DNA from 4 places in the Paenibacillus sp. 11B genome. Region 3 is predicted to be linked to each of the others. Evidence: riboswitches for the same ligand, from Rfam matches in the RefSeq annotation. Region 3 holds a riboswitch; each other region holds the start of a gene.
The links. Region 3 has a riboswitch for thiamine pyrophosphate ahead of tenA (thiaminase II). Riboswitches for the same ligand answer to the same signal wherever they lie in the genome.
Positions count from the first base shown of each region.

Region 1 (2,204 bases), on a different contig from region 3:
TCCTGATTGAGGTACACATTATGCGCAATTTTCACACCGCTGCCTGGCACCACCTTTTCCTCAATGCGGAAATCCAGATTAAACTCCCGTTCAAGAACCTCCAGCGTCTCCCGGTTACGGTTCATCTGGGCATTTGTGAAGTTATCCTGTGTCAGATTCCAGAGACGGAAAGAAATAATAACATTGTGCTTCACTGCTTCCCGGACAAAAGACAACACATTGCCCAGATAGCCCTCACGATCTGTCGAACCTTCGTGTCCATCAAAGCTGTGCAAAGAAAAGTTCATCTGACGCAGCGCCGGTTTGCCGAGCAACTTGTGTTGGGTCTTGGGCAGCAGTGTACCATTCGTCGTAATGTTAACCTTGAACCCCTTCTCATGCGCGGAATCGAGTAACAAATCAATTTTGGGATGAAGCAGCGGCTCACCTTTGACATGTAAATAAATATGCTTGGTATGGGGTTTGATCTGATCCAATATATTGTTGAAGACTTCAGGGTCAATGAAATTTTTGGCACGTTTGGTCTGCGGGCAGAAGCTGCATGCCAGATTACATATACTTGTGATCTCAATATATACTTTCTTGAACGTTTTCAACTCGGGGTCCCCATTCTGCTCAGGAGGGAGAACAGTCCCACCCTCATTTATGATCCGGCCCATATGTGCCACCACTATTATATCGGGTTAGAGAGCCAAGGTAAATCGACCCGCATGTTAATTTTCTTTTCCTCCCTTCCCGGGCGTCTTCTTACTTGTACATCTGAGCAGTTGCCCTTCTGATCGAAGAGCTTAATTCGCTGTTCATTCAAACGGTTAGAATCTTGGGTTACTTTCCTAACTCACATTCCTCGCACTTCTTTTAGGACGCCCTCTTTACATTCCACTTGCATGTGATATATGCTGAACACACAACTGCATATCTTGAACATTGCACTAGGGGAGCCTTGCGGCTGAGACGAATCGAACGATTCGGACCCTTTGAACCTGATCTGGATTATACCAGCGGAGGGAAGTGGAGCGGCCTATCCGTAAGCGGATTTTTTCATGTTAATGATGAAATTTAATATGAATTGAACGTATAGACCCACTCATTTCTCTGGAAATGGGTGGGTCTTTTTCGCGTTCTGCGGCAGATCAGAAGGTGTAATTAAAGATCCCGCAGTTTGAAGTTTGAATCAGAAGGGGGAACGGGACGAGATGGATAACGACATAACCATTCACAACATGAGCTTTGCTTTCCCGAAAAAAAGGGATTCCCCCGTGCTCTCCAATGTGTCGATGCGTGTAGCGGAAGGCGAATTCGTCTCCCTCATCGGTTCCAGCGGCTCCGGTAAAAGCACTCTCTTCAAGCTGCTGGCAGGCTTGCTTGAGCCAACCCACGGAACCATCGAAATTCCGTGGGTTCGCGAAGGAGAGCGGCTTGGACGCGTGGCCTACATGCCGCAAAAGGACCTCCTGTTATCTTGGCGAACCGTCATGGAGAATTGCATGCTCCCCTCCGAACTTGCTTCAGGGCGGCAGGACAAGGCAAAGACGCAGGCGGACATCCTGGCTGGCCTCGACAGATTTGGCTTATCCGGCTACGCGCATGCGTATCCGTACGAACTGTCCGGCGGCATGCGGCAGCGAGTCGCAATGCTGCGCACCCTGCTTACAGGCGGCCAGCTGATGCTGCTGGATGAACCATTCGGTGCACTCGATGCCCTGACCAAACGGGAGATGCATCGCTGGCTGCTAGAACTCTGGGGAAGTTTGGGCAAAACCGTGTTGTTCATCACGCATGATATTGAAGAAGCCTTGCTGCTCAGTGATCGAATTATCCTGTTAACTCCAGGGGGACAAAGCCAACAGCTGCAGGATATAACGGTACCTTTGCCGCGTCCAAGACATTCAGACATGATCTATGAACCGGCTCTCGTTCAGATGAGACGACTACTGGAGGAACAATTGCATGCGAAACGGTAACTGGAGATGCAGCATGAAGGATAGTGTAAAGCGTTGGCTTGCCCGTTATGGTCTGTTTCTCTTGCTCATGCTGTTACTGCTCGTCATCTGGGAGTGGATTGTGAATATGGGATGGGTGCCCTCCTTCATCATTCCAGCCCCTACGGCAATTGCCAGTTCGCTATATGAGCATCGCCGACTCCTGTTGGCTACACATTTACCTGCTACCTTGATGGAGGTTGTCGTTGGTTTTGGCTTGTC
Region 1 is NZ_JAUKNS010000005.1:243,040-245,243, forward strand. It holds gene Q0V21_RS23190 (radical SAM/SPASM domain-containing protein) at 1-596, opposite strand, end outside; TPP riboswitch at 925-1,027, shown strand; gene Q0V21_RS23195 (ABC transporter ATP-binding protein) at 1,197-1,964, shown strand; gene Q0V21_RS23200 (ABC transporter permease) at 1,978-2,204, shown strand, end outside.
Region 1: it holds a riboswitch for thiamine pyrophosphate, as region 3 does, so the genes downstream of both, Q0V21_RS23195 (ABC transporter ATP-binding protein) here and tenA (thiaminase II) in region 3, are expected to answer to the same signal.

Region 2 (2,204 bases), on a different contig from region 3:
AGGATGCCCGTGCGAGCAGTAAAACGGTCTTTGAGGGTATTGATTTTGAGATTGGATATTCGTATGCATTACTGCCCAAAATGACGATGACGATTGAGCGTGGCGAGAAAATTGCCATTGTTGGATGTAACGGTGTAGGTAAATCAACACTGCTCAAGACCATTTTGGGGAAAATTCCACCCCTCAGTGGTAAGACTTTCTTGGGTGATTATCTGGAAACCGCTTATTTCGAACAGGAAGTACGTGCAGGTAATATTACCCCGATCGAAGATGTTTGGAATGAATTCTCTCATCTGACACAGAATGAAGTCCGGGGCCATCTTGCACGTTGTGGATTGAAAAATGAGCATATCACCCGTCCGCTTAACGCGCTTAGTGGTGGAGAGCAAGCGAAGGTTCGTTTGTGTAAGCTTCTGATGCGTGAAAGCAACTGGATTTTGTTCGATGAGCCTACGAACCATTTGGATGTGACGGCCAAAGCAGAGCTGAAACGTGCCCTGCAAGAATTCAAGGGTACCGTGCTGCTTGTATCCCATGAACCTGAATTTTATGAAGGCTGGGTAACCAAAACGTGGGATGTTGAGGCGTGGTCCGAGAAACAATAGTTACTTCATACCAGACGAGCTATTTCGATAACTAGATTGTCTTCAGCAATGGATAAAGAACGTAATAAATGGAAAATGTACGGTGACAAAAAAAGATGTCTATGGTAACATAGGCTACAGCTTCATATGAACACTAGGGGGGCCGCACGATGCGGCTGAGATGGAAGAATGCGATTCCGGACCCTTTGCACCTGATCTGGATCATACCAGCGTAGGGAAGTGGCGCGTTTCAGCTAATGACAAAGGGCGTTATCGTTGACTTTGCGATATTGCCTGCAAGATGAATCATGCGGTTTCTAGGTATACTACGTTGCGACTATGGATGGTTTTTATAGTTGGTTATACGTTATGTATAGAGTAATTGCATGCGACAGTCATTCAGTTGATCATGAATTTTAAATTCGTGGCCACTCCTCTACGGGAGTGGCTTTTTTTGTTGTTTTATACCAGCTTAAAGCACGCAAGAGGAGGGCGAACAGGACGGCAATCTTCCATGAACATGTAGGAGCACAATCATTTGAACTGCATGTCATTTCGCTAGGTAAGGGAGACATGTACTCTTTTCTAGATACGGCTAAGAAAGTATGGCGATGGATCGATTATATCCACATTCGGGAAAAAAAGCTGACCCTAGAGCAGCAGATGTATTGGGCGCAAAGTCTAAAAACACAAGGTGTTCCATCTAAACGAATCGTTATGAACGGCTTAGATCAGCTGGCTCAACATGCGTGGTTGGGTGGTGTGCATTGGGGTCAAGCAGCTATTGAAGGCTATGATCTGGCTGAGTTAAATCGACTGAACCGGCTTCGTGTAGGCGTGTCAGTTCATTCTCTGAAAGAAGCAAAAGTTGCAGAAGAACGTGGAGCCGATTATCTCTTTTACGGGCATGTATACGAATCCGATAGTAAACCGAATTGCGAACCTAGAGGTCTTATTGCGTTGGCTGAAGTATGCTCCAATGTTTCGATTCCAGTGATTGCGATTGGCGGGATTAGACCGGAGAATATCAGGGCTATTCGTACTGCGGGTGCCAAAGGTGCTGCGGTAATCTCAACCATTTGGATGAACAGCAAGCCGGAGCTGGCTGCCGCTTCATTGCGGCAGGCAATCAGGGATTCAGAGAACGCCGAACCAAGGAGATGAGAACATGAGAGAGGAAGCAAGAAGCCAGAGCAGGAATCGTTCGGGTTATCATCCAGGAACAGTATTCAGGAGTAAAGGTGGAACAGAGATTCGAGGCAAGCTTCATGCGGAAACGATTATTGTTGGTGGAGGAGTTATTGGTAGTGCCATTGCATGTGAACTCGCCACCCGCGGTCACGACGTTCTTCTGGTTGAGCGTGCAAGAATAGGCGGGGGAACTTCCTGTGCAGCTGCCGGGATGCTTGCTGCGGACAGTGAGGAATTCACTCATGCTGTGATGGCGAAGCTTGCGCGGCAGAGCAGAGCATTACTTCACGAGCAGAAGGAGCGAATCCATTCACTTAGCGGAGTGGAAATGGGTTTGCAACAGCATGGATTTATTACTCCTTTTCGTTCATACAGTGAGGTCAGCAGCTACAAGAATAAACGATCGTCTTCCTTTTCTACAGAACATAT
Region 2 is NZ_JAUKNS010000001.1:446,771-448,974, reverse strand. It holds gene Q0V21_RS01980 (ABC-F family ATP-binding cassette domain-containing protein) at 1-605, shown strand, start outside; TPP riboswitch at 731-840, shown strand; gene Q0V21_RS01975 (thiamine phosphate synthase) at 1,158-1,748, shown strand; gene thiO (glycine oxidase ThiO) at 1,753-2,204, shown strand, end outside.
Region 2: it holds a riboswitch for thiamine pyrophosphate, as region 3 does, so the genes downstream of both, Q0V21_RS01975 (thiamine phosphate synthase) here and tenA (thiaminase II) in region 3, are expected to answer to the same signal.

Region 3 (2,204 bases):
TGAAGGGGAAACGGAAACGGGTTACGCTCAAGTGGGTGCGCTTAGTATTCATACCGATGTGGAGAAACTCAACAAGATGCAGGAACGGGCACATCTTCGTAAAGAAGATGCACCGGAGATTGGTGATATTACCCTGTTGGATGCAAAAGAAACCCATCAGCGTTTTCCTCTACTAGAGGAAACTTTTCAATCCGTATACATCAGCGGTGCTGCGCGTATCGATGGCCGTGCGCTGCGCGATGCCTTGATCCGATCGGCACAGCGAAATGGAGCGGTCCTGATTGATGGGGACGCGACACTTCAACATGAGTCGAATCGGGTAACTGGAGTAGTTGTTGACGGGAAAGTCATATCGGCTGACGAGGTTATTGTGTGTGCCGGCGCTTGGGCCAATGAACTATTCAAGCCCTTGGGCATTGATTTTAAGGTTCATTATCAGAAGGCGCAAATTATGCATTTGCAGGTTCACGATCGAGAAGATACTGAGAAATGGCCTGTGGTCATGCCTCCTTCGGATCAATATTTGTTAGCCTTTGATCAACAGAAGATTGTGATTGGGGCGACTCACGAAAATGATATTGAAGGCTATGATACAAGAGTAACCGCAGGCGGAATGCAGGAAATATTGAATAAAGGATTGGAACTGGCTCCTGGTTTAGCTGATAGCACGTTTCAGGAAGTGAGAGTAGGCTTCCGTCCGTTCACACCGGGTTTTCTTCCGGTAATGGGTGCTGTTCCTGGTTGGGATGGCTTGATCACAGCCAACGGGCTTGGAGCATCAGGTCTGACGATGGGGCCCTTTATAGGAAGTCAACTGGCCAAATTGGCTCTGGGTATGGATTTGGATATCGATATTCAGCCATATAATATAGGAAAAGCAATGGAAGACCAGAAATGAGGTGAACCATGACATATTCACAGCGTTTAACTCACGGCAGCTCTTCAGATATCATATATCTGGAGCACCAGATTGGCGTTGCAGAGGATGAATTGGCAAAAGCCAAGGAAGAGCAACAGGCATACGAAAGGGATTTGAACCAGTTAAGTGAAGTGCAGAATAGGATTGAAACCATTCGCACCCGTCTGAAGAGCTTGCAAGAGGAATTAGGCAAACTCGAAGATTAATAGGAATAGTTTGACATTTGGAGATACACATGTTGTAATAAGCCTGAGCAATTTGCAGGGGGACTGTTCGCAGTTGAGAAGGTTAAAACCTGACCCTTTGAACCTGTTAGTTAATACTGACGTAGGGAGCAAATGACATGTACTCATGTTATTTTTTGCCCTTGCCGAAATTAGGACAAGGGCTTTTTGGTGTGTATATTTCATAACAGGAAGCAATAGCGGGATTGCAGATGGGACAATATGATTTGGACAAAGGAGAACTGATCATGTCATTTTCAAGAACGTTAAAAGACAAGTCCATAACCGTATGGGAAGATGGATACAATCATCCTTTTTTACACGAGATGGGGAAAGGCACACTGGATCAGGAAGCGTTTAAGTTTTATCTACTCCAGGACTATACATATCTGATTGAATATGCGAAGATTTTTGCGATGGGTGCAGTGAAGGCTGCGGATGAAAAACTGATGACGAATTTTACGGTTATTCAACACGCTATTCTGTACGAAGAAATGGATTTGCATCGGAATTACATGAATGAATTTGGGATAACGCTGGATGAACATCATACTGTCAAACCATCTCTTTTCAACAAGGCATATACGTCAAATATGATGAGTGTTGCTCAAACAGGCGGGGTTGCCGAAATCATCGCCGTCATTTTCCCTTGTGCGTGGACGTATTACGACTATGCCACAAGATTAAAAGAACAATATCGGGATTCATTAGAGGGTAATTTCTATCAGACTTGGATCGAAAATTATGCAAGTGATGAATTCCGCGACTCATTCGAATGGTTCTATGATACACTGGATGCATTATGTGAACATAAAACCGAGCAGGAACTGGAAGCCATTGAGGACATATTCAGAAGAAGCGTTGAATTTGAATATCTGTTCTGGGATATGGCGTATAAACGGAAACTCTCGTACTTCTAATGATGAAATAGACTACAACCAGAGACAAGGATGAACATACAGATGAACAATCGTGGAGAACGCATCTATTTACGATTTTTGAACATGGAGGACGCGGCATCAGTGCTGGATGTACAGCTCCGCAATCGGGCTGTTTTTGAA
Region 3 is NZ_JAUKNS010000002.1:422,387-424,590, reverse strand. It holds gene Q0V21_RS10365 (NAD(P)/FAD-dependent oxidoreductase) at 1-898, shown strand, start outside; gene Q0V21_RS10360 (hypothetical protein) at 907-1,125, shown strand; TPP riboswitch at 1,172-1,270, shown strand; gene tenA (thiaminase II) at 1,392-2,063, shown strand; gene Q0V21_RS10350 (GNAT family N-acetyltransferase) at 2,106-2,204, shown strand, end outside.

Region 4 (2,204 bases), on a different contig from region 3:
ACAGGCCATGAGATCATGGCACTGGATGTGACGGATGCCAAAGCTTGTCAGCAAGCTTGTGAAGGTATGGAAGTGGTTGTACATCTGGCGGGAGCCCCCTCCCCGTATGCCGGCTTCTATGAATCCTTATTGGACATCAATATCAAAGGTACATTTAATGTATTCCGTGCGGCCAAGGATCAAGGCGTACGAAGAGTCATCCTGGCAAGCAGTGCACAGACGATCGAAGGGTATCCCATTGATGCCCAGATCTATCCGGACATGCCAACACGCCCACGGAATTTGTACGGGGTTAGTAAATGTTTTGGTGAATCGCTCGCCTCCTATTTTGCTTATACCGAGGGGTTACAAAGTGTTGCAATACGTATTGGGGCATATGATGATTTCCAACCGGATGGGCCGCCGCTGGAGGCTCGTGATATGAGCGCGTATATTAGTCCGGCTGACTTGTGTGATCTGGTGTTCAAATCGATTATAGCTACAGATCTGGAGCCCTTTACCATACTGCATGGGATCTCGAATAATCGGTTTAAACGCTTGAATCTGGAAACCACGCAGAAACAGGTGGGGTATGACCCGAAATCCGATGCTTTTGCACTCAGCCAGATTTCCTTATATGATTCGCCACGATTCGTCCCTCCATCCAGTTCCTGACTGGACATGCAACGGCCTCTGGCCTATAATTACACCTAGTAATGCCCGTAACTTCATAGTTTCCCAGGGGAGTCGGAATAGGCCGGCTGAGAGTGTATCCCACCAAGATACTGACCCTTAGACCTGATCTGGATCATGCCAGCGTAGGAATCGGAGTATATCGAATTGGCCCAGCCCAGCCTCTTTGCTGAGTGCCACATCTCTAACGCCTGCACGCGTCCCGGATTAACGGGGCGCTTTTTTAATGTTCTTTTTATAGCCAGAGAGCTAAAAAAAGTGACGTCATCCGGATCATAGCTGGTATAAATCTGTCGATTTATGCAAGAAGCTTGGATATGAAGCCAAGGAGCACCCCGCGCCACTGGCCGGACAATATGAAGGAGAGAAATGAAGATGAGATGGCGTAAAATGATGGGATTGCTGCTCTTGTGTGTGCTGCTGGTAACTGTGGCCGCATGCGGCAGCAAAGAAGCTGCACCTTCAGGAGAGAACAGCGGAAGCAACACCGAAAACAGCAGTGAGGGTGACAATGCAGCCCTCAAGGATATTAAAGTGGTACTGGACTGGACACCAAATACGAATCATACCGGCCTGTATGCGGCCGTAGATCAAGGTTTTTATAAAACTGAAGGCTTAAATGTGGAGATTGTTCAGCCAGGTACCGGAGGCGCGGATACCATGGTTGCTTCGAACGAAGTGCCTTTTGGCGTAAGTTATCAGGAGAGTGTGACCCAGGCCCGCACACAGGGCGTACCGCTCGTGTCCATCGCTGCAGTTATTCAGCATAATACATCCGGATTTGCTGCTCCGGTAGATCGGAACATCAAGTCTCCCAAAGATTTCGAAGGCAAAACCTATGGTGGCTGGGGCTCCCCGGTAGAAGAAGCCGTAATGCAGTCCATTATGGAAGGCGAAGGTGCGGATGTATCCAAAGTGAAAAATATTAACATGGGCGATGCAGACTTTTTCACAGCTGTGAAACGCGATATCGATTTTGCCTGGATTTTCTACGCGTGGACGGGCATTGAAGCCGAACTTCGCGGCGAGCCGATCGACATGCTGTATGTGAAGGATTATTCCGAAGCCCTGGATTACTACACACCTGTGCTTGTGACGAATGAACAGACGATTCAGAATGATCCCGAGCTGGTTAAAGCGTTCTTGAAAGCGACTTCCGAAGGATATCAATACGCGATTGAACATCCCGAAGAAGCTGCCAACATTCTGATCAAGGCCGTACCGGATCTGGACAAGGATCTTGTACTCGCGAGCCAGAAATGGCTGAGTCCAAAATATCAGGATGACGCACCACGCTGGGGTGAGCAGAAGCAGGAAGTATGGCAGAACTACACGGATTGGATGTTTAGCAAAAAACTGCTCGATGAGCAGGTAGATGTGTCCAAAGCGTATACAAACGAGTTCTTACCCCAATAAAAATTGTTTAAGTTTAACTTTTTTTACACCAGAACGAAGAGTGCAGAACCCATCTGAAGAAGCGAAGCGGTCGCCTAAAAGCTTTCTTAAAGAAAGCTCCTTCGGAAGCATATGCT
Region 4 is NZ_JAUKNS010000009.1:172,171-174,374, forward strand. It holds gene Q0V21_RS29745 (NAD-dependent epimerase/dehydratase family protein) at 1-654, shown strand, start outside; TPP riboswitch at 710-822, shown strand; gene Q0V21_RS29750 (ABC transporter substrate-binding protein) at 1,048-2,088, shown strand.
Region 4: it holds a riboswitch for thiamine pyrophosphate, as region 3 does, so the genes downstream of both, Q0V21_RS29750 (ABC transporter substrate-binding protein) here and tenA (thiaminase II) in region 3, are expected to answer to the same signal.